2 regions of the Vibrio gangliei genome follow, and region 2 is predicted to be linked to the other one. Evidence: predicted binding sites of a transcription regulator. Region 2 holds the regulator's gene; the other holds the start of a gene.
What was found. Region 2 encodes MetJ, which represses methionine synthesis genes. Its sites were predicted from a motif close to TTAGACNTNTANANGTCTAA; they were not measured.
Positions count from the first base shown of each region.

Region 1 (15,117 bases), 340 kb from region 2:
CCGTCACGTTTTTCTTGGAGACTTCGTTGATGGTAGCTGGAAATTCAGCGCCAGAGCCATCAAACAGGAGCACGTCTTGTCCGGTTGTCATACGCAGGACACGTCCAACGTGACCGGCGGCATCGTCAGATAAGCTAAGTGTCCCCAAACCATTAATGGTCTGAGGGTGATATATTCTAGGGATTCTCATGTAATGACCTGTATAAGGTTAACCGCTTTTCATAACATGGATGTTTTTGTTGTAAAAAACAAGGGGTAGCAGCGGTTAACTTGCTGGTATGGAATGTGTGATTAAAACTTGCTTGAACGAATAGGGGACATTAATCGTTGATAAGCACGACTTTATTACGACCAGTTTGCTTCGCTTGATAAAGGGCTTTGTCTACGCGACGGTAGCTTAAGTCTAGCGCTTCATTGGGTTGAATTTGTGTCGCGCCGATCGATAAAGTACAGCGAAGAGATTGATTTTCTTTCTTATTGACACAAAAGGACGTTTGCTCAACCAAGCGGCGTAAATCATTCAGCCGTTGTTCAATATTATCGATGTTGTGTTCTTTGAGTAAAAGAATAAATTCCTCTCCACCAAGACGGGCAAGGTGGTCTTCTTGTCTGACAAAACATCTTAGGATTTGTGCAAATTGCTGCAGCACTTTATCACCGGAATAATGGCCGAATTGATCATTCACTCTTTTAAAATGATCAATATCGAGAATCGCTTCAAAATACTGATTTGAGGTGCCCGATAGGCTCAGCTTATCCAGAACGCGTGATATATAGCGTCGATTAGGCAGCTCAGTAAGATAATCTTGCTCGGCCATTTGCTTTAAGTGGCGTTCTTTGTTGATGGTATCTGTGACCACACTAATGTAAGTGCACAAGGCTTGCTGACTTTGCCAAGTGACTTTTTTATCTATGATTTCGACTAAGACAGGGTTGCCATTTAAATCGGTATGTGCAATGACTCTAGGTTCAGTCTGGCTGTATTGGATTGCATCTTGATAACGCTGACGTGAATCTTCGTGTTCTTCAGGGTTAATCAAGACCATTAAAGAGTCGAGTTCTAATACTTGCGCAACACTCTCAAGGCCACTGAATTGTGCGAAGGCTTCATTGGCGTAAAGAGGCTTGAAATTGACGTGCACAACAAATGGATTGGGGTGCAATTCCAATATGTGTTGTAACTCATCTTGATCTAGTGACATGGTTTGAACTCATTGCTTAAAAACACGATGAACTTACTATTCATAGGGATAATATACGAATCTCACTTCCTTTTGCTATCACAAATCTAAATATTCATGCTGGGGTGAGCTTTGATCCACATAAAGTACAGTGGTACTGAGTTTGATTGCGTAAGATTTTATTATGACGACGAATAGTCAGTTGGTGTTCTCTGCATTGGCATAAGTAAGAAAAAGTCTGGCCTTGTACGGAGGACACATCAAAGCTATGGCGCGTTTCTGGGAGCAGGTCAAACACCTGACTCATGACATACTGCCATTCTTTACCGTGCGGTTTTACTCGTCCAAATTGATGGTAAACCACCAGGTGAGCTAATTCGTGCGGTACCACTTGCTCAACAAATTCTTTGGTATTTTCAATCAACAGTGTTGGGTTGAATCGAATCTGCCATTGATTTAGGTAGGCTTTACCTGCGACTTTGCCTCGTACCGTAAATTGCACTTCAGGCAAAGGGAATGGGTATTGAAAAACACGTTCAGCCTTATTCAAATGCTTGATTAAGCTTTGCTGTATGGCTTGTTGAATGTTTTGAGGAATAGCGACTGTGGGCACTGCGGTTCTCTAACAACGATAGTATCTTGTATAAGAAAGCGCTCCTCCAAATGAAAGGTGGCGCAATAAATGAACTCTGCCTTTAAAATAAAAGCAGAGCCCAAGTGTAATCGACTTGATTAGGAGAAGCCATCCTTGGCGATATGATGCATGTGCAATGCGGAGAATTAATGTTTACGTTGTATGGTTTGTCGATAGCCATGCCAAGTCGCAAAGCCGAGTACGGGCATAGTGATGATCATGCCGATCCCTGTCGTTAGAAAGCCAATCGCAATACCTAGCACAATCAATAGCGCCCAGAGGATCATCGGAGCGAGATTATTTTTTACTGCGTTGTAGCTAGTAAAGACCGCCGTCATTATATCGACTCGTCTTTCCATCATCAGCGGAATTGAAAAGGCGGATATAGAAAAAATCACACATGAAAAAATCAAACCAACAACAGAGCCACTAATTAAGAAGGGGAGGAACGCTTGTAGCGAAGCCCCTTGCATTTCAGGATAAAGAGCATGCAACAACGAAGCGACTCGCATCCAGAAGATCATTGCCACACAAAGTAGAACCGCAAAGCTCCATTGTGATACGCCGTTACGTCGAATGGCTTTAATTGAGTGAAAGAGTTTGGGTTTATGATGCTTTTCTACCTGCCAGCTAGCGTCATACAAGCCAAGAGCAAGAAAAGGCCCGATCAGCATATATACGATCAAGCTGGGGAAAATAACTAAGTGTGAGTCTTGTAAGTAAACCAGATATTCAATTCCGGCTGCGGCAAGGGCAAAGCAAATCCCGTAGAAGAAACTGATGATTGGCGCTTTGAAAATATCGGCAAAGCCTTGCTTCACCCAACTGAGTGGGGCGGAAAATGGAATAGCGGCACAGGGTATGGTTCGTGCATATTCGCTATCCGGTGTTTTAAAATCTGATGGTTTTGCAGTTCGAGGCATACATCCTCCTTGTCTTTATTCAAGACGGTCCCAGAAATAATCATTACCTAGAGCATTTTTATCTTATCGGCTCAGGCACTTTTACATCTTATGTATAACTATTGTTGGGCTTGGGCAAAATTACAAATAAAGTGGTCAAAAAATACCCACAAAAATGGTTTATGAAAAAGTGATAGGCAATAAAAAACCCTCACCGAGTGGTAAGGGTTTAAAGTAAGTTTTTGAAAACGCAATGAGATTAAAAACTAGCCGATTATAAACCAGCGAAAGCGCGAATTGATTCTGCTTTGTCTGTTTTTTCCCAAGGGAATTCTTCACGACCAAAGTGACCGTAAGCAGCCGTTTTCTTATAGATAGGCTGAAGTAGGTTCAACATTTCTTGTAGGCCGTATGGACGTAGGTCGAAGTGTTGACGTACCGCTTCAATGATGATGTCAGAAGGCACTTTCTCAGTACCAAAGGTTTCCACCATGATTGATGTAGGATCGGCCACACCGATGGCGTAAGAAAGTTGGATTTCACAACGATCTGCCAAACCTGCTGCCACGATGTTTTTTGCCACGTAACGAGCCGCGTAAGCTGCTGAACGGTCTACTTTTGATGGATCTTTACCTGAGAACGCACCGCCACCGTGACGAGCTGCGCCGCCGTAGGTATCAACGATGATTTTACGACCCGTTAGACCACAGTCACCCATTGGACCACCGATAACAAAACGACCGGTTGGGTTGATGAAGAATTTCGTTTCTTTCGACAACCATTCAGAAGGCAATACTGGCTTGATGATCTCTTCCATTACCGCTTCACGTAGATCCGGCGTTGAGATTGAATCACAGTGTTGAGTTGAAAGCACCACTGCATCAATACCTACAATTTTTCCTTGGTCGTACTGGAAAGTGACCTGAGATTTCGCATCAGGACGTAACCAAGGTAGGGTGCCGTTTTTACGTACTTCTGCTTGCTTTTGCACCAGCAAGTGAGAGTAAGTGATTGGCGCAGGCATTAATACCTCAGTTTCGTTACAAGCATAGCCAAACATGATGCCTTGGTCACCAGCACCTTGTTCTTTAGGATCGGCTTTATCAACACCTTGGTTGATGTCTGGAGATTGCTTACCGATTGTATTTAATACAGCACAAGAATCTGCATCAAAGCCCATGTCAGAATGAACGTAACCAATGTCACGTACGGTTTGACGAGTCAGTTCTTCAATATCAACCCAGGCAGAAGTGGTAACTTCACCACCCACCATAACCATGCCGGTTTTTACGTAAGTTTCACACGCCACGCGTGCTTTCGGGTCTTGCTCTAAAATCGCATCTAATACTGCATCAGAAATTTGGTCAGCAATTTTATCTGGATGGCCTTCAGATACTGATTCTGATGTAAATAAATGTTTAGACATTCGTGAATGCTCCACTTTAGATCACCCTGACTCACACGCTTTTCGGGGGGAGGGTGATTGAGTTAGAAAAGACGCGTTAGCAATTCATCTCTATGTTTATTCAAATATACTTTGATTCAAACCAGAGATTACTGTTTGGCTTAACGCGTCTTATTAAAATCGTTAATTAAAAACACTCATTTTGTAGGTGTTTCTACATCTAGACGTCTATTCTAGTTTTGATTGGTCGAATTACAAGCCTTTTTTGCAATTAAACAGCAACAAGATAGAACCAATTGTGCATGAGAGTGGCGCAATACTGTACATCGATATGGCGATATCCTCTATTGACGTATTCGATTGCGTTCCCATAATTACTGGCGCTGTTGACGAATTATGTGACTTTGCTAAAAAAGCCCATAAAAGAGCGAAAAAAACGCAATTTTGACCTCGTTAATATTTGCAGTCATGCGGGGGCTTTGCGACAATACCGCGCAGCATTAGAAGTAGGTTTTTCCCAAAAATCTACTTTTCCAACCTTAATAAAATCGCTTACGCAAAAACCAGGAGCAGACATGACGTCTCGTAAAGATCTAGCAAATGCAATCCGCGCACTGAGCATGGATGGTGTTCAACAGGCTAATTCAGGTCACCCAGGTGCACCAATGGGCATGGCCGATATCGCTGAAGTGCTTTGGCGTGGTCACCTAAATCATAATCCACAAAACCCAGAGTGGTTTGATCGCGACCGTTTCGTTCTATCGAATGGCCACGGCTCAATGTTGATTTACTCTTTGCTTCACCTTTCTGGTTACGACCTTCCTCTTTCTGAACTGAAAAACTTCCGCCAATTGCACTCTAAAACTCCGGGCCACCCAGAGTACGGTTATGCACCAGGCGTTGAAACAACCACAGGTCCTTTAGGTCAAGGTATCACCAATGCTGTTGGTATGGCATTAGCTGAAAAAGCGTTAGCGGCTCAATTTAACCGTGAAGGCCACGACATTGTTGATCACTTCACATACGCATTCCTAGGCGATGGCTGTTTGATGGAAGGTATCTCACACGAAGCTGCATCTCTTGCGGGCGTGTTAGGTCTTGGTAAGTTAATCGCATTCTGGGATGACAACGGTATTTCTATCGATGGTCACGTAGAAGGTTGGTTTGCAGACGATACTCCTAAGCGTTTTGAGTCTTACGGCTGGCATGTCATTCCTGCGGTTGATGGTCACGATTCAGATGCGATTGAAGCGGCGATCCAAGCTGCAAAAGCAGATCCTCGTCCAACGCTTATCTGTACTAAAACGGTTATCGGTTTTGGTTCTCCAAACAAAGCGGGTACGCACGATTGTCACGGCGCGCCACTAGGTGCTGATGAAATCACGGCGACTAAAGCTCAACTAGGTTGGGAGCACGGTCCATTTGAAATTCCTGCTGATATTTACGCGCAGTGGGATGCAAAAGAAGCGGGCGCAGCAAAAGAAGCAGCTTGGAACGAAAAATTGGCAGCGTATGAAGCGGCTTACCCAGAGCTTGCTGACGAATTCAAACGTCGTATGGCGGGTGATTTGCCAAAAGAGTGGGAAGAAAAAGCAAATGCTATCATTGCTGATCTTCAAGCTAACCCAGCGAACATTGCATCACGTAAAGCATCACAAAATGCACTAGAAGCATTTGGTCAAATCTTACCTGAGTTTATGGGCGGTTCTGCGGACTTAGCACCATCGAACTTAACTATGTGGTCTGGTTCTAAATCTTTGACTGCTGATGACGCATCTGGCAACTACGTACACTACGGCGTACGTGAGTTTGGTATGACCGCTATCATCAACGGTATCGCACTACACGGTGGTTTCATCCCTTACGGTGCAACTTTCCTAATGTTCATGGAATACGCGCGTAACGCAATGCGTATGGCGGCATTGATGAAAGTGCAAAACATCCAAGTTTACACGCACGATTCAATCGGCCTAGGCGAAGATGGCCCAACTCACCAACCGGTTGAGCAAATGGCTTCTCTACGCATGACACCAAACATGAGCACATGGCGTCCATGTGACCAAGTTGAATCTGCAGTAGCATGGAAACTGGCTATCGAGCGTAAAGATGCGCCTTCAGCGTTGATCTTCTCTCGTCAAAACCTAGCACAGCAAGAGCGTACCGCTGAGCAAGTAGCAAACATTGCTAAAGGTGCTTACATCCTGAAAGATTGTGCAGGCAAACCTGAACTGATCTTGATTGCAACCGGTTCTGAAGTTGAACTAGCAGTAGAAGCTGCGGCGCAACTAACAGCAGAAGGCAAGCAAGTACGTGTGGTTTCTATGCCATCTACCGATGCATTTGATAAGCAAGATGCTGCTTACCGTGAATCAGTATTGCCATCTGACGTGACGGCTCGTATCGCTATCGAAGCGGGTATTGCGGATTATTGGTACAAGTATGTTGGTCTAGACGGCCGCATCATCGGTATGACCACATTCGGTGAATCAGCACCAGCAGGTGAACTATTCAAACTGTTCGGCTTCACCACTGAAAATGTGGTTGCGACAGCGAAAGAATTACTAGCTTAAGATACTCTTCTTAATTGCTAGTCAATCAAATCTAAAGCCGGACTGATGTTCGGCTTTTTTATTCCTCGGAAATAATGCGTTGGAAATAGGGATAAGGTAAGATAACTCCTCCTTAAATCTAATGATTCTTTAAACCAACAGTATGGAAAAATTATGCTCAGAATAGCGATTAATGGATTTGGTCGAATTGGACGTAGCGTGCTGCGAGCACTGTACGAAAGCGGTAAGAACCAATCGATTCAAGTTGTGGCTATCAATGAGCTTGCTGAGCCAGAAGGGATTGCGCATTTATTGCAATACGATTCCAGTCACGGTCGATTCTTTAAGCGAGTTAGCCATGATCAAGAGCATTTATTTATCCATCATGCCGAGCAATCCAGCTCGGCTTCAGAGCCTAGTTTTGATTCAATTCGAATCTTGCATTTAAGCGATATCAAATTGCTGCCGTGGAAAGATCTTAATGTCGATGTGGTATTAGATTGCACGGGTAAGTTTGGTTCACAAGCGGATGGGCAAGCGCACATTCAAGCTGGCGCAAAACGCGTCTTGTTTTCTCATCCTGGCGCTAATGATGTCGATAACACGATTATTTATGGTGTGAATCATGACTCACTAACATCGGAGCATCACGTCGTCTCAAATGGTTCTTGTACTACCAACTGTATTATTCCAGTGATTAAAGCACTCGATGACAGCTTTGGCATTGAATCTGGCACTATTACCACTATTCACTCTTCCATGAACGATCAACAAGTGATCGATGCTTATCATGCGGACTTACGTCGCTCACGCGCGGCCAGTCAATCGATCATTCCTGTCGACACCAAATTACACTTAGGAATTGCAAGAATTTACCCAAAATTTGCGGATAAATTTGAAGCAATCTCAGTGCGAGTGCCTACAATTAATGTCACGGCGATGGATTTAAGTGTCACAGTTCACAAAAATGTGAAAGTTGATGACATAAATCAATCCATTGTAGAAGCATCTCGTTGTACATTGGACGGCATATTGGATTACACCGAAGCACCATTGGTTTCGATTGACTTTAATCACGATTCTCATAGCGCCATTGTGGATGGTTCACAGACTCGAGTGAGCAACCATCGTTTAGTCAAAATGTTGGTTTGGTGTGATAACGAGTGGGGGTTTGCTAACCGTATGCTTGATACTGCTCAAACCATGGGCGAGCTGATTGAGTCATAGTGGTTGTGATTGTTGTGGCGAAAAAGTGCGCGTTTTTTTATTTTTTAGCTTGAAATAATAAATTCATGCCCCCACTATAATGAGCATTGAAATTGTAAGCTGAAAACTTTTACTGGTAATACATGGAAGTTGGCGGCAAAAAAGAAAGATTAAAAGAATTTTATCATTGGACATACGTCGAGTGACCGCAGTTTAGATATTATTAATTTCATTAACATTGAGAGGACAAACAATGTCTGTAATCAAGATGACAGACCTGGATCTAGCAGGTAAACGTGTATTCATCCGTGCTGACTTAAACGTGCCAGTAAAAGACGGTAAAGTAACTTCAGATGCTCGTATTCTAGCATCTCTACCAACGATCAAAACTTGCCTAGAAGCGGGTGCTAAAGTGATGGTTACTTCTCACCTTGGCCGTCCAACTGAAGGTGAATACAACGAAGAGTTCTCTCTACAGCCTGTTGTTAACTACCTAAACGACGCACTAGATTGCGAAGTGAAACTAGCAAAAGATTACCTAAACGGTCTTGAGCTAAACGCTGGTGAGTTAGTGGTTCTTGAAAACGTTCGCTTTAACAAAGGCGAGAAGAAAAACGAAGAAGAACTTTCTAAGAAATACGCTGCACTATGTGACGTATTCGTAATGGATGCATTTGGTACGGCTCACCGTGCTCAAGCGTCTACTCACGGTGTTGGCATGCACGCGCCAATCGCTTGTGCTGGTCCTCTACTGGCTAACGAGCTTGAAGCACTGGCTAAAGCTATGGACAAACCAGCTCGCCCAATGGTGGCTATCGTTGGTGGCTCTAAAGTTTCTACTAAACTGACTGTGCTTGAGTCTCTATCTAAAGTGGCTGACCAACTTGTTGTTGGTGGTGGTATCGCGAACACGTTCATCGCAGCAGCAGGCCACAACGTTGGTAAATCTCTATACGAAGCTGACCTAGTGGATACGGCTAAGAAGCTAATGGAAACTTGTGCAATTCCAGTTGCGACTGATGTGGCATGTGCAAAAGCATTTGATGAAAACGCTGAAGCTGAAATCAAGCACGTTTCTGAAGTACAAGATGACGACATGATCTTCGACCTAGGTCCTGATTCAACTGCGCAACTTGCTGAAATCCTAAAAGGTGCAAAAACTATCCTTTGGAACGGCCCAGTAGGCGTATTTGAATTCAAAAACTTTGAAGCGGGAACTAAAGGTATTTCTGAAGCAATCGCAGCTTCTGAAGGTTTCTCTGTAGCAGGTGGTGGTGACACTCTAGCGGCTATCGACAAGTTCGGTATCAAAGCGGATGTTTCTTATATCTCTACTGGTGGCGGTGCTTTCCTTGAGTTTGTTGAAGGAAAAGTACTTCCTGCAGTTGCTATGCTTGAAGAGCGTGCAAAAGCATAATATTTAAAAAAGGCGGGAGAAAACTCTCGCCTTTTTTACGTTTGTAGATTTTTATCTGTTGCGTAGATCACACTATGTGAATTGAAGCGGTTTATTGCTACAATGCGCACGTGAATTAAGCAAACGTTTATTTAATTAACGATTTCGTTCTTGGAACGGATTTTAAACGATAGAAAAATAGGACTAAACCCATGTCTAAGATCTTCGATTTTGTAAAACCTGGTGTTATCTCTGGTGATGACGTACAGAAAGTATTTGAAGTAGCAAAAGAAAACAAATTTGCTCTTCCAGCGGTTAACGTTGTAAACACTGACTCTGTAAACGCAGTACTAGAAGCCGCAGCGAAAGTTAAATCTCCAGTAATCGTTCAGTTCTCTAACGGTGGCGCAGCTTTCTTCGCAGGTAAAGGTATTAAGCTTGAAGGCCAAGGTGCACAAATCTTAGGTGCAGTTGCAGGTGCTAAATACGTACACGCTGTTGCAGAAACTTACGGTGTTCCAGTTATCCTTCACACTGACCACGCTGCTAAGAAACTACTTCCTTGGATCGACGGTCTACTAGACGCGGGTGAAAAACACTTCGCTGAAACTGGTAAACCTCTATTCTCTTCTCACATGCTAGACCTTTCTGAAGAGTCTCTAGAAGAGAACGTTGAGACTTGTGCTAAGTACCTAGAGCGCATGGCTAAAATGAACATGACTATCGAAATCGAACTAGGTTGTACTGGTGGCGAAGAAGATGGCGTAGATAACTCTCACATGGACGCATCTGAGCTTTACACTTCTCCAGAAGACGTAGCATACGCATACGAGAAACTAAGCGCTGTTAGCCACCGTTTCACTATCGCTGCATCTTTCGGTAACGTACACGGTGTTTACAAGCCAGGTAACGTTGTTCTTACTCCAACTATCCTACGTGATTCTCAAGCATACGTTTCTGAGAAGTTCGGCCTACCAGCTAACTCTCTAAACTTCGTATTCCACGGTGGTTCTGGTTCAACTGAAGCTGAAATCCAAGAGTCAATCGGCTACGGTGTTATCAAAATGAACATCGATACTGATACTCAGTGGGCATGTTGGGACGGCGTTCGTCAATACGAAGCTGACAACCACGATTACCTACAAGGTCAAATCGGTAACCCAACAGGTGAAGAAGCGCCTAACAAGAAATACTACGATCCACGCGTATGGCTACGTGCTGGTCAAGCGTCTATGGTTGCTCGTCTTGAAAAAGCATTCGCAGACCTTAACGCTATTGACGTACTATAAGTTGTCATCTTTTAGCGTTTAACTGATATTTTATTTAACAAAAGCCTCACAGTAATGTGGGGCTTTTTGTTTATTTGGACATCCAGTTCTGGAAGTGATTAATAATAAGAGGAATTATTTGAATACAGATAGCAACAAATAGTTTCCAGTGTTAAAAAAAATAGCTATATTGTGTATATGTTTGGTATCGAAAAGCATAATAGTTTGCTTTCAGAGAGCTTGCTCTATATCGGTATTCTACATACACCACCTAAGATTCATCGACTCATGTAATTTATAAAGGAAGAAACATGGCAGCTGAAGATCAAGTGACAGAAGTCGCTCACGCTATTGCTCCAAAGCTAACAGATTGGTTTGTCGCTAACTCTGATTTACTTGTGCAATATGGCGTCAATATTATTTCCGCTTTAGTTATTCTTTTCATTGGTAATATTGTTGTTAAGGCAATCAGTAACAGTGTTTCTAAAGTTCTTGAAAAGAAACAAATGGACCAAGCCGTTGTGCATTTTATTGGTTCGCTAGTTCGTTACTTATTGTTTGTTATCGTTTTAATCGCAGCACTAGGGCGCGTTGGTGTTGAAACTGCCTCTGTTGTTGCTGTAATTGGTGCTGCAGGTTTAGCAGTAGGTTTAGCACTTCAAGGTTCTCTATCTAACTTTGCTGCTGGCGTTCTGATTGTGGCATTCCGTCCGTTCAAAGCGGGTGATTATGTTGAGATCGGTGGTACTGCAGGTAGCGTAGAGTCTATCCAAATTTTCCAAACCATTTTAACAACACCTGATAACAAGATGGTTATTGTACCAAACAGCAGTGTTATTGGTGGTTCAATCACGAACTACTCTCGCCATGCTACACGTCGTATTGACTACGTGATTGGTGTGTCTTACAAAGCTGATCTTAAGAAAACCAAAGAAGTTCTTGCTAAGGTTCTAGCGGCTGAAGAGCGTCTATTGAAAACGCCAGAGCCAACCATTGGTGTGGTTGCACTTGCAGATTCTTCAGTTAACTTCGTTGTTCGCCCTTGGGTTAAGACTAACGATTACTGGGCAGTTTACTTCGACCTTCTACAAGCGATCAAAGAAGGCTTGGATGAAGAGGGTATCGAAATCCCATTCCCACAAATGGATGTTCATTTAAATAAGCTTGAAGACTAATTCTGTCAGCTTTATGTAACATTTAATTGAAAGGCGCTTAGTGCGCCTTTTTTATTGCTAATATATACCCTTCGTACTTGAAGTTGCAGTTTTGTTGACAGCGCTCATTCGCCCCAATCATTTAGGCAAGCTAAACTCATGGGGGCTCATTCACTTGTCGCCTCACTGAAACTCCAATTACTTTGGGTATAAAACCTAAATATTGATATATGTGAGGTAGTTATGAATCATTTTTTCAAACGAATTTTACTGTTAGGTGCCACACTATTCAGTGTTCATACATTCGCAGCAGAAGCCAACATTCCAACGCTTTCCACCAGTGGATACGGTGAAATGACGGTGAAGCCTGATATGGCTGTTTTTACCGTTGCGATTCAGGCGGAGCGTAGCCAGGCGAACCAGGCAAAGCAAGCCGTGGATAAAGTGGTGACTAAACTAATCAGTGCCTTAAATGCCAAAGGGATTGAGCGTAAAGAGATTCGCAGTGGTAACTTACAGGTTTCTCCGCAATATACTTACCCTAAAGATGCCAAGCCTGTGTTGAATGGCTATCAAGCGGTTCGTTATATAACAGTGAATGTTGTTCAATTAGATGGTTTGAATAGCTTGCTAGATACGGCATTAACTGCGGGTGTGAACCGTGTGGATAATATTCAGCTTAAAGTGAAAGATGAAGCGCAATATAAACAGCAAGCGCGAGCTGCCGCTATTGCGGATGCAAAAGAAAAAGCACAAGCATTAGCAAGTGGGTTTGATGCTAAGCTTGATGGCGTTTGGTCTATCAACTACCACAATAATAGCGCTCGTCCTGTGGTTATGGCGAAATCTATGATGATGGAAAGCCGCTCTGCGGATCAAACTTATCAAGATCAATCCATGACGATTTCAGACCAAGTCGATGTGGTATTTAAACTAAAAAATTGATGTGGTTTAAAAAGAAGTTCGTGTAAAAAGATTTAACCTCAGCTTAAGTTAAGGTTATTTAGTATAAAGAAAAACAGCGACGTAAAGGTCGCTGTTTTCTTTTGTCTTAATTCAATATTATGAATTAGTGCAGGATACGAGCACGAATCGTACCTTGTACGGCTTTCATTTTTTCCAGAGCTTCTTCTGAACGTTCCGCTTCGATATCAATGACTACGTAACCCATTTCAGGAGTGGTTTGTAGATACTGAGCCGCGATGTTAATACCGGCTTCAGCAAAGATGGTATTAATTTGTGTCAAGATACCAGGGCGGTTCTCGTGGATATGTAGCAAGCGTGAAGTGCCAACGTGTTCAGGTAGAGATACTTCTGGGAAGTTAACACAAGATAGGGTAGAGCCATTATCTGAGTATTTAGCGAGCTTGCCAGCGACTTCGATACCGATGTTTTCTTGTGCTTCTTGAGTTGAGCCACCGATGTGAGGCGTTAGAATGACGTTATCGAACTTCATCAATGGTGATTCGAATGGGTCATTGTTGGTTTTTGGCTCGACAGGGAATACATCGATTGCCGCGCCACCTAGGTGACCTGATTCTAATGCTGAACAAAGCGCATCGATATCAACGACCGTACCACGCGCTGCGTTGATAAAAATCGCACCTGGCTTCATCTGAGCAAATTCTTCAGCGCCCATCATATCTTTAGTGCTGTGAGTTTCTGGAACATGCAGAGAAATGATATCTGACTTATTGAGTAGCTCACTCATGGTTGCGACTTGATTTGCATTGCCCAGTGAGAGTTTATTTTCAATATCATAGTAAGAAACTTGCATACCTAGGTTTTCAGCTAAGATACTAAGTTGAGTACCAATATGGCCATAGCCGATAATGCCTAAGCGTTTACCGCGAGCTTCATAAGAGGCATCGGCACTTTTCTTCCAAATACCACGGTGAGCAAGGGCGTTCTTCTCTGGAATACCACGCAACAACAATAGAATTTGACCAAGTACTAATTCGGCAACACTACGTGTATTGGAGAATGGGGCGTTAAAAACGGGGATACCACGAGCAGCAGCTGCTTTAAGGTCCACTTGGTTAGTACCAATACAGAAACAACCAACCGCAACGAGTTTTTCGGCAGCGTCAAACACTTCTTGAGTCAGTTGAGTACGGGAACGAATACCGATGAAATGCACGTCTTTTACCGCTTCCAGTAAATCTTCTTCTGAAAGAGAGCCTTTGTGGTATTCGATATTGGTGTAGCCTGCTGATTGCAGTACTTCAACTGAAGATGGATGAAGGCCTTCGAGTAGCAGGATCTTAATCTTATCTTTGCCAAGTGATACTTTAGCCATGTAACGTCGTCCTTAATTGAGAATAATGATTCTTGCGCACTTTCATTACTGGCCTACAGGCATGATACCAATCGTATAGTATATTAATGACTGGTATTTGTAGGTCGAGCACTCCTTGTGCGTCACTGTTTAAATAAAATATCAAAAAAATGTGAACTTGGGTAAGGTTTTTACTAAATAAAGTACAAAAAAACGGCGCTTTGGGGCACCGTTTTCATTTTGTTCAATAAAAGAAAGTTTTGCCTAATAAAACAGCAGATTATTCTTCGATTTTGGCACCTTCCGGTGTACCAGTGATCACGATGTCTGCGCCGCGGTGGGCAAACAAACCAACCGTAACAACACCGGCAATGCCGTTAATTTTGTCTTCTAATGCTTTAGGGTCAACAATCGATAAGTTATGAACATCTAAAATGATGTTGCCATTATCGGTGACGATACCTTGGCGATATTCTGGTGTACCACCGAGTTTAACCAATTCACGAGCCACGTAAGAGCGAGCCATTGGAATAACTTCTACTGGTAGTGGGAATTTACCCAACACATCTACTGCTTTCGTATCATCGACAATACAAACAAATTTCTTAGACATGGCTGCGACAATTTTTTCTCGAGTTAATGCTGCGCCGCCGCCTTTGATCATCGCACCTTGAGGGTTAATTTCATCGGCGCCATCAACATACACATCAAGGCCATCGACTTCATTGGAATCAAAGACGTGAATCCCCAGTTCTTTCAAACGTTCAGTCGAAGCCACAGAGCTTGATACTGCACCTTCAATTTGGCCTTTCATTGTCGCTAGGGCATCAATGAAGTGATTAACGGTTGAACCTGTGCCCACACCCACAATGCTGTCTGGCTTTACATATTTCAAAGCGGCCCAACCAGCGGCTTTTTTCATTTCATCTTGTGTCATGTGTGCACTCCTAAATTGCTCAAGTAATCGATTGCTAAATGGTGGTTTTGAGGTCGGGCGGGATTATAGCTGCTTATTTCACTTTTCCCAATGCCAAATCTGACTTGGGGTCACAAATATGGGCAACGGGATGTCCCAATGTTCGCTGGGTAGGTGTTCGACTTGCTGACAATCGTGGGCTAAACCGATAGGAATTGCGCCTTGTCC
Region 1 is NZ_AP021869.1:2,066,420-2,081,536, reverse strand. Features, by position in the region: gene rsmE (16S rRNA (uracil(1498)-N(3))-methyltransferase) at 1-190, opposite strand, end outside; gene Vgang_RS09580 (GGDEF domain-containing protein) at 321-1,202, opposite strand; gene Vgang_RS09575 (SprT family zinc-dependent metalloprotease) at 1,297-1,779, opposite strand; gene Vgang_RS09570 (DUF2189 domain-containing protein) at 1,962-2,738, opposite strand; gene metK (methionine adenosyltransferase) at 2,992-4,143, opposite strand; gene tkt (transketolase) at 4,698-6,692, shown strand; gene epd (erythrose-4-phosphate dehydrogenase) at 6,846-7,898, shown strand; gene Vgang_RS09550 (phosphoglycerate kinase) at 8,131-9,294, shown strand; gene fbaA (class II fructose-bisphosphate aldolase) at 9,486-10,562, shown strand; gene mscS (small-conductance mechanosensitive channel MscS) at 10,853-11,716, shown strand; gene Vgang_RS09535 (oxidative stress defense protein) at 11,939-12,640, shown strand; gene serA (phosphoglycerate dehydrogenase) at 12,765-13,994, opposite strand; gene rpiA (ribose-5-phosphate isomerase RpiA) at 14,254-14,910, opposite strand; gene Vgang_RS09520 (5-formyltetrahydrofolate cyclo-ligase) at 14,989-15,117, opposite strand, start outside.
Region 1: the regulator MetJ is predicted to act here: its motif matches at 4,335-4,354, upstream of metK (methionine adenosyltransferase).

Region 2 (15,117 bases):
CCTTATTTCCGCGCAGCAACGCCAGAGCTAGAGCTTGGTAAATTACCACTAGGCTCTCGCCCATCAAAACGTAACCCGAACGGTGGTGTTGAAAGCTTGCGTGCGATTCCGTGGATTTTCTCTTGGAGCCAAAACCGTCTAGTGCTTCCAGCCTGGCTTGGCGCTGGTGAAGCTATCCAGCACGCGGTCGATCAAGGCCACCAGCCAATGCTAGAAGAAATGTGTCGTGAATGGCCATTCTTCTCAACGCGCCTTGGCATGCTAGAAATGGTTTACTCGAAATGTAACATTGATATTTCTCGTTACTACGATCACCGCTTAACTGATGAGTCATTATGGCCGCTTGGCGAGCGTCTACGTGAACAGTTGCAAAAAGACATTGTCACCGTTCTGAACGTGGAGAATAACGAGAACTTGATGCAAAGCGATCCTTGGGGCTTAGAATCCATTCGCTTACGTAATATCTACGTTGAGCCATTGAATATGCTGCAAGCAGAATTGCTATACCGTACACGTCAAACAGAAAACCCATCTTCTGAACTCGAAGAAGCGTTAATGTTGACCATTGCGGGTATCGCAGCAGGTATGCGCAACACCGCATAATCTTTGGCTTTTGAGCAATAAAATCAAACCGCGCTGATTAAGGTCAGCGCGGTTTTTTGTTTTTGCCATGCACTTCTAAAAAGTCACGTATAAAAAAGGCTGATAAACCTAAATTTATCAGCCATATATAAACAACTTTAAAGGAAAAATTAACGCGGACGCACACCCAAAGTATGGCAAAGTGCGTAAGTCATTTCAGAACGGTTAAGCGTATAGAAGTGGAAATCCTTCACCCCTTCACGGCTTAATGTGCGCACCATATCAATCGCTTGGCTTGCTCCGACCATTTGACGCGTCACAGGATCGTCATCCAAACCTTCATATTGTTTTGCCATCCAACTTGGAATACGTACGTTGGTCATATCAGCAAAACGCTTCGCTTGCTTGTAGTTAGAAACCGGTAAAATGCCAGGAATAATTTCCACATCAATGCCCGCTGTTACGCAGCGATCTCGAAAACGCAGGTAGCTTTCAACATCAAAAAAGAACTGGGTAATCGCACGGTTGGCACCGGCGTCTACTTTACGTTTCAGGTTAATCAGATCAGCTTGCGCATTTTTCGCTTCTGGATGCACTTCAGGATAAGCCGCCACAGAAATGTCAAAATCTGCCACGCTTTTTAGCAACTCAACCAAATCTGATGCGTACATATCCGGCTTGCCGCCACCTGGTGGTAGATCACCACGCAACGCTACGATATCGCGAATACCGTTGTTCCAGTAATCTTGTGCGATTTCTTTTAATTCTTCACGAGAAGCATCAATACAAGTAAGGTGTGGAGCTGCGATTAGACCAGTTTGATCTTTGATTTCTTTGATAATCGAGTGGGTACGATCACGTTCACCAGAGTTGGCACCGTACGTCACGGAAACAAATTTAGGCTGAAGTGTCTTTAAGCGATGAATTGAGTTCCACAAGGTTTCTTCCATCTTCTCACTGCTAGGTGGGAAGAATTCAAACGATACGTTGATTTTACCTGCTAAATCAGCCACGTTGTGATTTAGCGCATCAATATGCCCTGCATGTGAATAACTCATGTTTAACTCCCTGTGGCTTTGCCACTCACTAAAATCGCTTACCTAAAAAACTAGAAAATATCTCAGATGCATCCTTAGCCGCTGATATATTCAAATCAAACTCATTTGGACGTCTATATGTCTACAGAATGTATTGAATGGGATCGAATGTCAATCCCATAAACATGAATTTTCTTCATGATTTTATCGAGCAAGTATTAAATACAACAATGCCACGACTTAAAGTAAGGCGTGGCATTGAATATTTGCGTCTTTAAGAGTTTAGATAAGGTTAGATAAACGGTTGAGATCCGATTGCAACGCGCCCGCCGTCACAGCACGACCGGCACCCGGGCCCTTAATCACAAGCGGGTTATCTTTGTACCACTTGCTCTCAATCGCAAACACGTTATCGCACGGCAATAAGTTGGCTAACGCATGCTCCGGAGAAAGCGCCTCAACGCCAACGGTAGCTTTACCATCACGCGATAAACGGGCGATATAACGCAGCACTTTACCTTGCTTTTGCGCTTTCGCTAAGCGTTCTGATAAGAGCTGATTCAGCACATGTCCTTGCTCGAAGAAATCATCGGTAGATAAATCTTTTAGCTCATCAGGCACTAGAGATTCCACCTTAACGCTTTCAGGTTCAATTTCTAAACCCGATTCACGGGCGACAATAACCAATTTACGCATGACATCTGAGCCATCAAGGTCTGAGCGAGGATCCGGCTCAGTTAACCCCTGTTGCCAGGCTAAATCGACTAAATCGGTAAAAGGAATGCTGCCATCAAACTGCTGGAACAACCAAGACAACGTACCAGAGAAGATACCCGATACCGCTGTGATTTGATCGCCACTATTGCGTAAATCTCGAATGGCGTAGTTAACCGGTAAACCTGCACCAACGGTGGCGTTATATAGCCAATGACGACCTGTTTTTTCAAACGCATTGACCACGCGCTGATAATCTTCGGTTGAGGCCGAACCAGCAACTTTATTGGCACAGATTAAATGCATACCATGTTCTGCGATTTGCTCATATTGCGCCGCAAGATCCGAACTTGCTGTCACATCCATCACCACCACTTCATGATAATCGGTTTGATGAGCTAAAGTTTCCAGCCAAGTTTTGCCATCATTCTCAATCGCTTCATCAGCAAAACGCGTTAACGCTTGTTCAGGGTCGATACCGTTTAAATCTAGCCAATAGGTTTGACTGTCCACAACCGCAACAAGGTCGAAACTCATACCGCGACGTTTTTCTAATTCAGCTTTTTGCTCGGCAAACAATTCCAGCCAACTGGAACCGATATTGCCTTTACCGCATAGAGCAATCGCAATGCGTTTCTGAGCTTGAAATAACTGGGTATGAATGCCAACCACCAGTTTAGCCACATCGGTTTTGCGTAAAATTGCGACCAAACTTAAGCCAGATTCTGATTCCGACATAAATTCAACAGGGGCATTTTTCAGCTGCTGATAAAAACCGTAGCAATGGTTCGGGTTAATGGTTACACCTGCGCCCACAGCCGCCACCATAGAGTAGCCTTCAAGCAGTTTGATTTCAGCGCCAACCGCGGTGTCTTGTAAATAGGTTAATGCCCCTGCGGCAATTTCCGCCGTATAAGCCAGAGATACACTGCCTTGATCGGGTTGAGATAGGGTCGCCAAAGGCTGTAATTGCGCACGAGTTAATGAACGCATTAATTCGGCTTCTAAACGAGAGAAATCATGTCCGGCGCCAAAGTTCACTTGAATCAGTAACACTTCGTCTAATGAAGTGATGATCTTGGCACCACGGCCCGATGCCAACACGCGCTCAATGCGAGTCGAACCTGATTCAGGCTGATAGCTACAACGTAGGCTTAAATCCATCGCACTTTGTGCCACAGGTTGTAAGGTACGACTATGCAGAACTGGCGCGGCTAAACGAGCCAATTCGCTCGCTTCATCCAAACGCAATAACGGCAGTAAACAGGCATCACTCACTTTACGTGGGTCCGCACTATACACGCCCGCCACATCACTCCAAATAGTGACTCGTATGGCTTCTGATAAGGCGCCAATCACAGTGGCAGAATAATCGGAGCCATTGCGGCCTAAAAGTACCGTTTCACCCGCTTCATTGCGAGCCATGAAACCGGTAATTACGACCCGGCGTTTACCATGTTGAGCAAGAATATCTTTCAATAAAGGCAGCGAACGACCGCGATCGACTTCTGGCTGCGCGCCACGCTCTGCACGTAAGAAATCACGAGAGTCGACTTGCGCTGCTTCCATATCAAGATGACATAACAATGTAGCTAAAACACGAGATGACCACACTTCACCATGGCCAAGAATGCTGGCTCGTTTCACGTCATTGATGGGACCAGTAATATCCCCTAGCGCCGTGAACTCTTTATTCAGTAATTCCAGTAAAGGCGCGGCTTTTTCTTCCGGTAATAGTTCTTCAACTAACCCAATTTGGAATTGACGCAATTGCTGCAAAATTTCATGAGCAATTCGGCCATCTTTTTCTAATGCATTAATCCAATCGATCAAACGGTTGGTGGTACTGCCTGCCGCGGAAACCACGATCAAATCCGCTGGCGCTGAATATTCTTTTAATATGTTGGCGACTCGTTTGTAGCACTCTGGATTGGCCAAACTACTACCACCAAACTTGTGTAACTGACGAGCAGATGTCATTTACGCTACCTCTTGTGCTTTTTTGAAAGCTTGCTCTAAATCAGCAATTAAATCCTGACTGTCTTCTAATCCCACAGACACACGTAGCAACAGTGGAGAAATTCCCGCTTCTGCTTGCGCTTCATCTGACATAGCTCGGTGGGTCATCGACGCAGGATGACACACTAAACTTTCCACTCCCCCTAGCGATTCCGCTAAAGAGAATAATTGTAACTGACCCACAAAGGTCTTGAGCTGTTCCATGCTGCCATTAATTTCAAAACTGAGCATAGAACCAAACCCACTCTGCTGAGCCTTAGCAATATCATGCCCAGGATGCTGCGGCAGGCTTGGGTGATAAATCGTTCCCACCAATGGCTGGTCTTGTAAGTATGCTAATAAATCTTGTGAACTTTCTTCATGCACTCGCATACGGGCCGCAAGCGTACGTAGACCACGCAAGGTCATATAGCTATCAAACGGCGTCCCAGTTGCACCAATACAATTGCCCCACCAGGCCAGTGTTTCGGCATGTTCGGCTTGTTTGGCGATGATCACGCCACCGATCACATCAGAATGCCCATTGATGTATTTAGTGGTGGAATGCACCACAAAATCAGCGCCCAACGTTAATGGTTTTTGATACACAGGTGTCAAGAAAGTGTTATCCACCGCGACTAATGCGCCCACTTGCTTAGCTTTTGCACAAGCTGCAGCAATATCCACCACTCTCACCAAAGGGTTTGACGGTGTTTCTAATAAAATCAGTTTCGGTTTTTTCGCGATCGCGGCATCAAATTCCGCTTGATTCGATTGATCGACAAACTGAACTTTAAAATCGCCTTTTTGCGCACGAGTATTAAATAAACGGTAGGTACCGCCATAACAATCATGCGGGGCAACAATCAGATCCTCTGGGCCAATAAACGCCGACACCCATAAATTCAGTGCCGAAGTACCACAGTTGGTAATCACCGCTCCGGCACCTTGCTCTAGTTCTGAAAGCGCTTGCTCTAATAAGCCACGGTTGGGGTTGCCCGAACGGGTATAATCGTATTTTGGCACTTCACCAAAAGCAGGAAAGCCGTAATTAGTCGAAAGGTAAATCGGCGGAACGACGGCATTAAATTGGCTATCAGACTCAATTCCAGTACGAACGGCGACAGTGGCGGGCTTTCTTGAACTCATTGGCGTATTCCTTTCCTTTGCGTGCACAATCTTTGTATACAGACACTATACTCAAATACTTTCAAAGCGCTATTTAGACGGGCGTAATTTATCAAAATTATTGCAATCAATAATGGAGCTAATCGCGCTTATTCATATATGAGCGAACATTGCTGTACTTTATCTCTCACCACAAAAGACGTCAAGACCTCTAGCCATCTAAATGTCTTTACTTTTGGCGGTAAATGCACCTAAAATTAGCGCCGTGACTTATTTATAAATAATCAGAACGAAGGTGCGTGATGGCAGATTGGAACGGTGACTACATAAGCCCGTATGCAGAACATGGAAAAAAAAGCGAACAAGTGAAAAAAATCACAGTATCGATTCCATTAAAAGTGCTTAAAATATTGACCGATGAACGCACTCGCCGTCAGGTGAATAACTTACGTCACGCCACCAATAGCGAACTGCTATGTGAAGCCTTCTTACATGCTTATACAGGTCAACCATTACCAACCGATGAAGATTTGCGTAAAGACCGCCCTGATGATCTTCCTGCCGAAGTAAAACGTTTGATGACAGAAATGGGCATTGAATTTGAGAATTTTGATGATTAACAGCGTGCCTCGGGATACTCGTGGCTCGTTTCTCGAATATCTTTTCTCGCTGTAATGCCTCACTATAAAAAAGCCAGAACGAATCAACGTTCTGGCTTTTGCTTTTTCGAATCACGAGAAACGAAATTCGAGTTCCGTTATCGCTGATACTCTTCCGGCAACTCAATACGCGCCACACCCGATTCAACCGCAGCGCGAGCGACAGCGCCAGCCACTTCAGATAACAAACGTGGATCCATTGGTTTTGGAATGATGTAGTCAGGGCCAAACTCTAGCTTATCGACACCCGCCGCTTTTAACACGTCTGCAGGCACGTCTTGTTTGGCTAATTGACGGATCGCTTCGACGGCAGCCAGCTTCATTTCATCATTGATTTCGCTCGCACGTACGTCTAATGCACCACGGAAAATGAATGGGAAACAAATCACGTTGTTCACTTGGTTTGGATAATCACTGCGGCCAGTACCCATGATCAAATCGTTACGTACTTTGGCAGCAATTTCAGGTTTAATTTCCGGGTCTGGGTTTGAACAAGCAAACACCACAGGTTTATCTGCCATTAACGCTAATGCTTCTGGTGGCAATAAGTTTGGACCCGATACACCGAGGAATAAGTCAGCCCCTTTGATCACATCTTCTAAGGTGCGCATATCGGTGTTGTTAGCAAATAATTGCTTATATTCATTTAGGTCATCACGACGAGTGTGGATCACGCCTTTACGATCTAGCATGTAGATTTTTTCACGCAATGCGCCACATTTGATCAATAGCTCCATACAAGCCACCGCCGCTGCGCCCGCACCTAAACACACGATTTTACAGTCTTCCAGTTTCTTACCTTGCAACTCAATCGCATTCAACATACCTGCTGCCGTTACAATCGCGGTACCGTGTTGGTCATCATGGAATACGGGTACATCACAACGCTCAACCAATTGACGCTCAATTTCAAAACAATCCGGCGCTTTAATATCTTCTAGGTTAATGCCACCAAAAGTATCGGCAATATTGGCAACGGTATCGATAAACTCATCAATGGTGCGGTGTTTTACTTGGATATCAATCGAATCAAGGTTAGCAAAGCGTTTGAACAATAATGCTTTACCTTCCATAACAGGCTTAGACGCCAATGGCCCTAAATTGCCAAGACCAAGAATCGCGGTACCGTTTGAAATCACCGCAACCGTATTACCTTTAGCGGTATATTTATAAGCGTTATCAGGATTCAGCGCGATTTCACGAACCGGCTCAGCCACACCTGGGCTATACGCTAAAGCAAGATCTTCTGCGGTATCGGCAGGTTTGGTAAGTGAGATGGCAATTTTACCCGCTGTTGGTTGAGCGTGGTAATCAAGTGCTCTTTGGCGAAAATCATTTTGCTGCTGATCATCTGACATAATGATGTAATCCTAAAATACGAGGGGAACAAGAAATCGTAATATTAAAGGATAGAAGATTAACTTGGTAGCGCAGGTGTTAAATTTTAGATAAGAAAAAAGGGACGCCTAAGCATCCCTTTCCAATTCGGTCTAACACTAAAAAATAGTGGCAGATTATTTTTTGCTGCTTAGAGTACCAAAACGCTTGTTGAAGCGATCAACACGGCCGCCTGTATCTACGATACGTTGCTTACCAGTGTAGAACGGGTGACATTTGTCACATACATCTAGGTGGATTGTGTCTTTGTCTAGCGTAGTGTTGAACTCGAAAGAGTTACCGCAAGAACAAGTAGCGTTTACAGCTTTGTATTCTGGGTGGATACCAGTTTTCATAGGACAAACCTTTATATTGGTCCGTATCGCTATCTGAATCTTCCTCTTGCTACTCAAAGGCAACAAGATCGGCCAGACACCATACGTAGTTACTAAAAAATGGTGTAAAAAACATACACCGTTAGAGGCGCAGTATAATAGTGAATAACCCTGCATCGATCAATACATTTGCTGAGTTTTTCTTCTATATTTCCGATAACGGTTGTTTTATCATGACTTTTCTTTGTTGTATTCATTTTAAAGGACGCTTTTCTTACTTATGCAGCCAAATATTGCTCAAGTTGCCCTGCCCGTTCCTTTAGATAAGTGCTTCGATTACCTCATCCCCAACTATTTGTTTCCCGTGATTGGCGGACGAGTCTCCGTGCCTTTTGGCCGTCAAACACTGATTGGCATTGTGGTCAATATTGTCGATCACTCTGATTTTCCGCTTGAGCAACTTAAACCCATCAAAGCCTGTCTTGATGCACGTCCAGTTTGGCCTAAACCTCTATATCAATTACTGCAATGGTGTAGCCAATTTTATCAATACCCACTTGGTGATACATTGGCTATGGCGCTACCGTCTCTACTTAAAAAAGGTAAGCCCGCCGATTTCACCAGTTTAAAAGAATGGCATATCACCGAAGCGGGTAAAAACCAATTGATAGCTGGATTTGGTCGTGCCCACCAGCAAGCCAAGGTGGTGCGCATGCTAGAAAATGGCCCATTAAGCCATCAAGCTATGATTGATGAAGAAGTAAATAGCACTACTCTCAAAACGCTGCAAGATAAAGGATGGATTGAAGCCAAACATAGTCAGCCGGCAAAACCAGTATGGCCTGATGCAATAGAAAATTCACAACATAAACCCCAGTTGAATGCGGAACAATCTATCGCGGTTGCCACCATTAACAACTTCCCAGGATTTGGCTGCTTTTTAATTGATGGCGTCACGGGTTCAGGTAAGACCGAAGTCTATTTAAACCTAATCAAACCCGTACTGGAACAAGGCAAACAGGCTCTCGTGCTTGTGCCTGAAATTGGCCTCACACCACAAACCATTAATCGTTTTAAACGCCGCTTCCATGTGCCGGTCGAAGTTATGCATTCCGGTCTCAATGATACCGAACGCTTAAATGCTTGGTTGGCAGCTCGAGACAAACAAGCCGGTATTATTATTGGCACCCGCTCGGCATTACTCACACCTTTTGCTGAGCTTGGCATTATTATTGTGGATGAAGAGCACGACGCCTCTTATAAACAGCAAGACACGCTTCGCTATCATGCCCGTGATGTCGCAGTGATGCGTGGCCATAAAGAAAACATTCCCGTGGTATTAGGCTCCGCCACACCGGCTTTAGAAACGCTGCACAATGCACAAACCGGCAAATATCATTATCTAACGCTCACCAAACGGGCCGGCAATGCCATTCCAGCCAAACACCATGTTCTCGATATCAAAGGACTGTATTTGGAAGGCGGGCTATCGGCTCCATTGATCGCCCAAATGCGCCGACACTTAAATGCAGGCAACCAAGTGATGCTGTTCTTAAATCGTCGCGGGTTTTCGCCAGCATTAATGTGTCATGAATGTGGCTGGATAGCAGAATGTAAGCGCTGTGATGCTTATTACACTTATCATCAAGGCAGCCAAGAAATACGCTGCCATCATTGTGGCTCACAGCGCCCGGTGATCTCGCAATGTCATGGCTGCGGCTCTACCCAATTAGTGTCCGTTGGCGTGGGAACCGAGCAACTAGAAAAACAATTAGAAACCCTATTCCCAGAATTCAAAACCATTCGCATCGACCGTGATAGTACGCGACGCAAAGGCAGTTTAGAAAGCGCATTAGAATCGATTAAAAACGGGGAATTTCAGATATTGATTGGCACCCAAATGCTGGCTAAAGGACATCACTTCCCCAATGTCACGTTAGTGGGATTATTGGATGTCGATGGCTCACTCTACAGCAGCGACTTCCGTGCCTCAGAACGTTTAGCGCAATTGTTTATTCAAGTTGCAGGTCGCGCAGGACGTGCCAGCAAACCTGGTGAAGTGCTGCTACAAACGCACCATCCAGAACACGCCTTGCTGCAATCTTTGCTGCATAAAGATTATCAACACTTTGCTCAAACGGCCTTGGCTGAACGCAAAATAGCACAATTGCCACCGTACAGTTTTCTGACACTATTTCGCGCCGAAGGAAACAACAATGACAATGTAGAAGCCTTTTTGCGTCAAGTGCGCCATACCTTAGAAGCTCACCCATTATTTGATGAGCAATGCCTAGTGCTAGGCCCGATGCCCGCCCCTCTGGCTAAACGAGCAGGCAAGTTCCGCTGGCAATTAATGCTGCAAGTCAGCACCCGCAGTCAAATGCAACGCTTATTGGCTTCCTCTAAAGCGGCCATTCAACTGCTGCCACTTGCCAAAAAAGTACGCTGGAATATGGATATCGAACCACAAGATTTAAGCTAATTAACCAGAATAAAACTATGGTTTATCTGATGATAGATCACTGAAAATAAAAGTAAAAAAGCCTCTATGTGACGCATGTCACCTAAAGCATGTAGGATTTGTTAACCTAATGCTATTCAGTGCTAGTTTTAGAACATAGAATGTTTAAATAACATATACACAAGTGATCTCAAGATGCAGAATTCAGAGCTCTCATCCAAGTTCTTGGACAAGGAAGATTTATGCGGAATGTAAACACCTTTCAAGTAAATCTGACGTAGCTTCTCTGTTTATAAAAAAGGGGACTTGGATGAAGCTCCCGAAGGGCAAGTTAAAACAAGCTTTATGCTGCGTTAAATTGAATAGAGATAGAATAACTATGATCATATTCAATTCGCCTTGCCTAAAACTTGTTTTATTCTTGCTGAAACTCGCATCTTGAGGTTACTTGGGTATAAATACCTAGCCGTACTTTTGGTATCGCGGTCGTTATCCGTGAAATACATCGAATTAACCGATATTTCATTGACCCAACCTAGGTTGAAAACTCGCTTTTCGTGCGACACTTCAATGAGTCGATCATCACGATTTAACGCTCAATATCGAGTGGCGAAACCATTTTATTTTGCTTATCACTGCAGTGAGATTTATTGGTAAGCGTTTTTATTTGCCCGTTTGGGCGGAAAAGTGAAGAGAGGAATACTTTATGGCGACAATGAAGGAGGTTGCCCAACTCGCAGGAGTTTCCACTGCTACGGTGTCCCGGGCATTGATGAACCCTGAAAAAGTCTCCAGTGCAACGCGCAAACGTGTAGAAGATGCAGTATTAGAATCCGGTTACGCCCCCAACTCTTTGGCTCGTAACTTACGCAGAAACGAGTCTAAAACCATTATTGTTATCGTGCCGGATATCTGTGACCCTTATTTCACTGAAATCATTCGTGGCATTGAAGATACCGCTGCTGAGCATAACTACTTAGTGCTTCTAGGCGATAGCGGCCAACAATTAAAACGTGAAAGCACACTCGTCAATTTGGTGTTCACCAAACAAGCGGATGGCATGTTATTGCTTGGGACGGATGTGCCTTTTGATGTCAGCAAACCTGAGCAAAAAAACTTACCCCCGTTAGTGATGGCTTGTGAGTACGCTCCTGAACTTGAGCTGCCAACCGTTCATATTGATAACCTGACTGCCGCTTTTGATGTCGTCAATTATCTCACTCAGATGGGCCACAAACGCATTGCTGAAATGTCAGGGCCGGCAGAAGCCACGCTATGTCAATTCCGCCACCAAGGTTTCCAACAAGCACTGCGTCGTGCTGGTATTGAGATGAACCCAACTTACCAAGTATCGGGTGATTTCAGTTTGGAATCCGGTGTCGCCGCAGCCAGTAAATTGCTCTCACTACCAGAGCCACCTACGGCGATTTTCTGCCATAACGACAGCATGGCGATTGGCGCGATACAGCAAGCCAAAAAACAAGGTTTTAAAGTGCCGCAGGATTTATCCATTGTTGGCTTTGATGACATCCAATTCTCTCAATATTGCGATCCGCCGTTGACCACTATTGCTCAACCCCGTTATGAAATCGGCAAACAATCCATGTTGATGTTATTGGAAGTTTTAAAAGGTCGTGAAGTTCGTGCTGGCTCTCGTTTATTAGAAGCCAATCTTGTCGTACGAAATAGCGCTGCGCCACCACGTCGTTGATGGCCTAGTCTACGGCTAAATATCAAGGCGATGTCACCTAAGTGGTATCGCCTTTTTCTGCATTTATCCTTCCCTGAAAAAAATGGTATTGCCACAAAAACTGCATTAACATATACCTCCTTTTAATTTCATCAATTAAGTTATCATACGACCGTGGCCAATCGAGATTACGTAAGAAAAACGCCTGCTTCCAATAAGAAAAGCACAACTAGAAACACCCGAAAACCTGCGACTAAAAAGAAGCCGGCAGCGCGTGCTATCCCTTGGAAGGCCGCGATCATTGCTGTGATTCTGCTCGCAGGCCTCATTGCGTTACTCTCTAAACTCAATGATGATCCAGAACCACAAGTTCCAGAAGCGAACGTGGTACCGGTAACCGTTGCAGAAAAGCCAAAAACTCAAGAAACCTTACCGCCGCCACCACAAGAAAAATGGGATTACATGGAAACCTTGCCGAATCGAGAAATCGAAGTGCAAGCGAAAGAAATTGAAATTCCTAAGATCCCTTACATCATGCAGTGTGGTGCTTATAAAACTTCAGCACAGGCGCAAGAACGCAAAGCCAATATCGCCTTCCAAGGCTTAGCGAGTAAAGTGGTAAAACTTGAAGGCAGTAGCTGGTACCGCATTATTCTTGGCCCATACACCTTTAAGCGTGATGCGGTAAAAGAACAACACGTATTGCAACGCGCTAAAATTGAGCCATGCATTATCATGCGAGATACGTTGAAGTAAGTAGTGATTCTTGTTGCTCGTAGCTCGGACGCTTTGCTGCTCGTATCTCGAAAAAGAAAAAGCCAGCAACATCTCTGAACTCTATATAGACAGTCATCCCTGAGGAGCCGCAAGGCGACATCAGGGATCGACCTACCGCTCGCTCCAAGCCTTTTCGAGCAACGAGCAGTATAACGCCCGATAACCGAGTACCGTATCTCGTATCTCGTATCTCGTATCTCGTATCTCGTATCTCGTATCTCGTATCTCGAAACCATTATCCCCCTCCTCGACAATTTATTCCCCTTCCCTTGAATTCTTTTTGCGCTAACCTCATATGAATAAAAAGACGGAATAATTAAGAGGTTTCTCGTGACTACTATTGTATCTGTACGCCGCAACAACAAAGTCGTCATCGCTGGTGATGGCCAAGTTTCATTAGGCAACACGGTGATGAAAGGAAATGCCAAAAAGGTTCGCCGTTTATACAACGACAAAGTCTTAGCAGGATTTGCGGGCGGTACCGCGGATGCCTTCACGCTGTTTGAACGTTTTGAACATAAGCTGGAAATGCATCAAGGTCACTTAACCAAAGCCGCGGTTGAACTAGCAAAAGATTGGCGTAGTGATCGCGCCCTGCGTAAATTAGAAGCGCTGCTTGCGGTCGCGGATGAAACGGCGTCTCTTATCATTACCGGTAATGGTGATGTGGTTCAGCCAGAACACGATCTTATCGCGATTGGTTCAGGTGGTAACTTTGCACAAGCGGCAGCCATCGCTCTACTTGAGAATACTGACTTAGAAGCGCGTGACATTGCAGAAAAGGCGCTGACAATTGCTGGTGATATTTGTGTCTTCACGAATCACCATCATACGATTGAAGAACTATAAGCATACTGATTTTGCCTGTTTGCTGCTTTGCCTTTCGCTTTCTAGCCCAAGACAGAAAACAGGTTCACTCTGTGCGAAGTAACGCTTCGCGCTCATTATTCGAGTAAAAGGATAACCTTATGTCTGAAATGACACCTCGTGAAATTGTTCATGAACTCAACCAACACATCATCGGCCAAGATAAAGCCAAACGCGCCGTCGCCATTGCACTCCGTAATCGCTGGCGTCGTATGCAACTTGATGAAAACCTGCGTTCAGAAGTTACCCCTAAAAACATCTTGATGATCGGTCCAACCGGTGTGGGTAAAACGGAAATCGCACGTCGTCTGGCAAAACTTGCCAATGCGCCTTTCATCAAAGTTGAAGCGACTAAATTCACCGAAGTCGGCTATGTCGGTAAAGAAGTTGAGTCTATCATTCGCGATTTGACCGACGTTTCTATCAAGCTCACTCATCAGCAAGAAATGGAAAAAGTAAAATTCCGTGCTGAAGAACAAGCAGAAGAGCGTATTTTGGATGCACTCCTGCCGCCACCTCGTGAAGGTTGGGGACAAGATGAAAAAACGCAAGAAAGTAACTCGAATACCCGCCAAGTATTCCGCAAAAAGCTGCGTGAAGGCCAACTTGATGATAAAGAAATTGAAATTGATGTCGCCGCACCGCAAATGGGTGTTGAAATCATGGCACCTCCTGGTATGGAAGAAATGACCAACCAGCTACAAGGCATGTTCCAAAACCTGGCTGGCGACACCAAGAAAAGCCGCAAAATGAAGATCAAGGATGCATTCAAAGCTTTAACCGAAGAAGAAGCGGCTAAGCTAGTGAATCAAGAAGATTTGAAAGAACAAGCGATCTTCAACGTTGAAAACAACGGTATCGTATTTATCGATGAAATCGACAAAATTTGTAAGCGTGGCGATCAAACTGGCGGTGGCGAAGTATCACGTGAAGGTGTTCAGCGTGACTTATTACCATTAGTGGAAGGCAGCACGGTCTCAACCAAACATGGCATGGTACGTACTGACCACATCTTATTCGTTGCGTCTGGTGCTTTCCAAGTCGCACGTCCTTCGGATTTGATCCCTGAGTTGCAAGGTCGTCTACCAATCCGTGTTGAACTTGAAGCACTGAGCAGTCAAGACTTCAAACGCATCTTAACCGAGCCTCATGCGTCACTCACAGAGCAATATCGTGCACTGATGGCAACCGAAAATGTTGAGATCGAATTTACCGAAGATGGCATTACGCAAATTGCTGAAGCCGCTTGGCAGGTAAATGAAACCACAGAAAATATCGGTGCACGTCGCTTACATACCGTTATGGAGCGTTTGATGGATGACATCTCATTTGACGCGACAGATAACCCTGGCATGAAAGTGTCAATCGACGGTGATTACGTTAAGCAACGTTTAGGCGAATTTGTGGCAGATGAAGATTTAAGCCGCTTTATTCTATAAAACATTCATCATTATTCGATATAATATACCCAAGTGGCTTCAAGATGCCGAAT
Region 2 is NZ_AP021869.1:2,405,245-2,420,361, forward strand. Features, by position in the region: gene ppc (phosphoenolpyruvate carboxylase) at 1-603, shown strand, start outside; gene metF (methylenetetrahydrofolate reductase) at 753-1,640, opposite strand; gene Vgang_RS11150 (bifunctional aspartate kinase/homoserine dehydrogenase II) at 1,902-4,313, opposite strand; gene Vgang_RS11155 (O-succinylhomoserine (thiol)-lyase) at 4,314-5,480, opposite strand; gene metJ (met regulon transcriptional regulator MetJ) at 5,762-6,079, shown strand; gene Vgang_RS11165 (malic enzyme-like NAD(P)-binding protein) at 6,217-7,476, opposite strand; gene rpmE (50S ribosomal protein L31) at 7,633-7,851, opposite strand; gene priA (primosomal protein N') at 8,111-10,312, shown strand; gene cytR (DNA-binding transcriptional regulator CytR) at 10,998-12,002, shown strand; gene Vgang_RS11185 (SPOR domain-containing protein) at 12,156-12,737, shown strand; gene hslV (ATP-dependent protease subunit HslV) at 13,089-13,607, shown strand; gene hslU (HslU--HslV peptidase ATPase subunit) at 13,727-15,064, shown strand.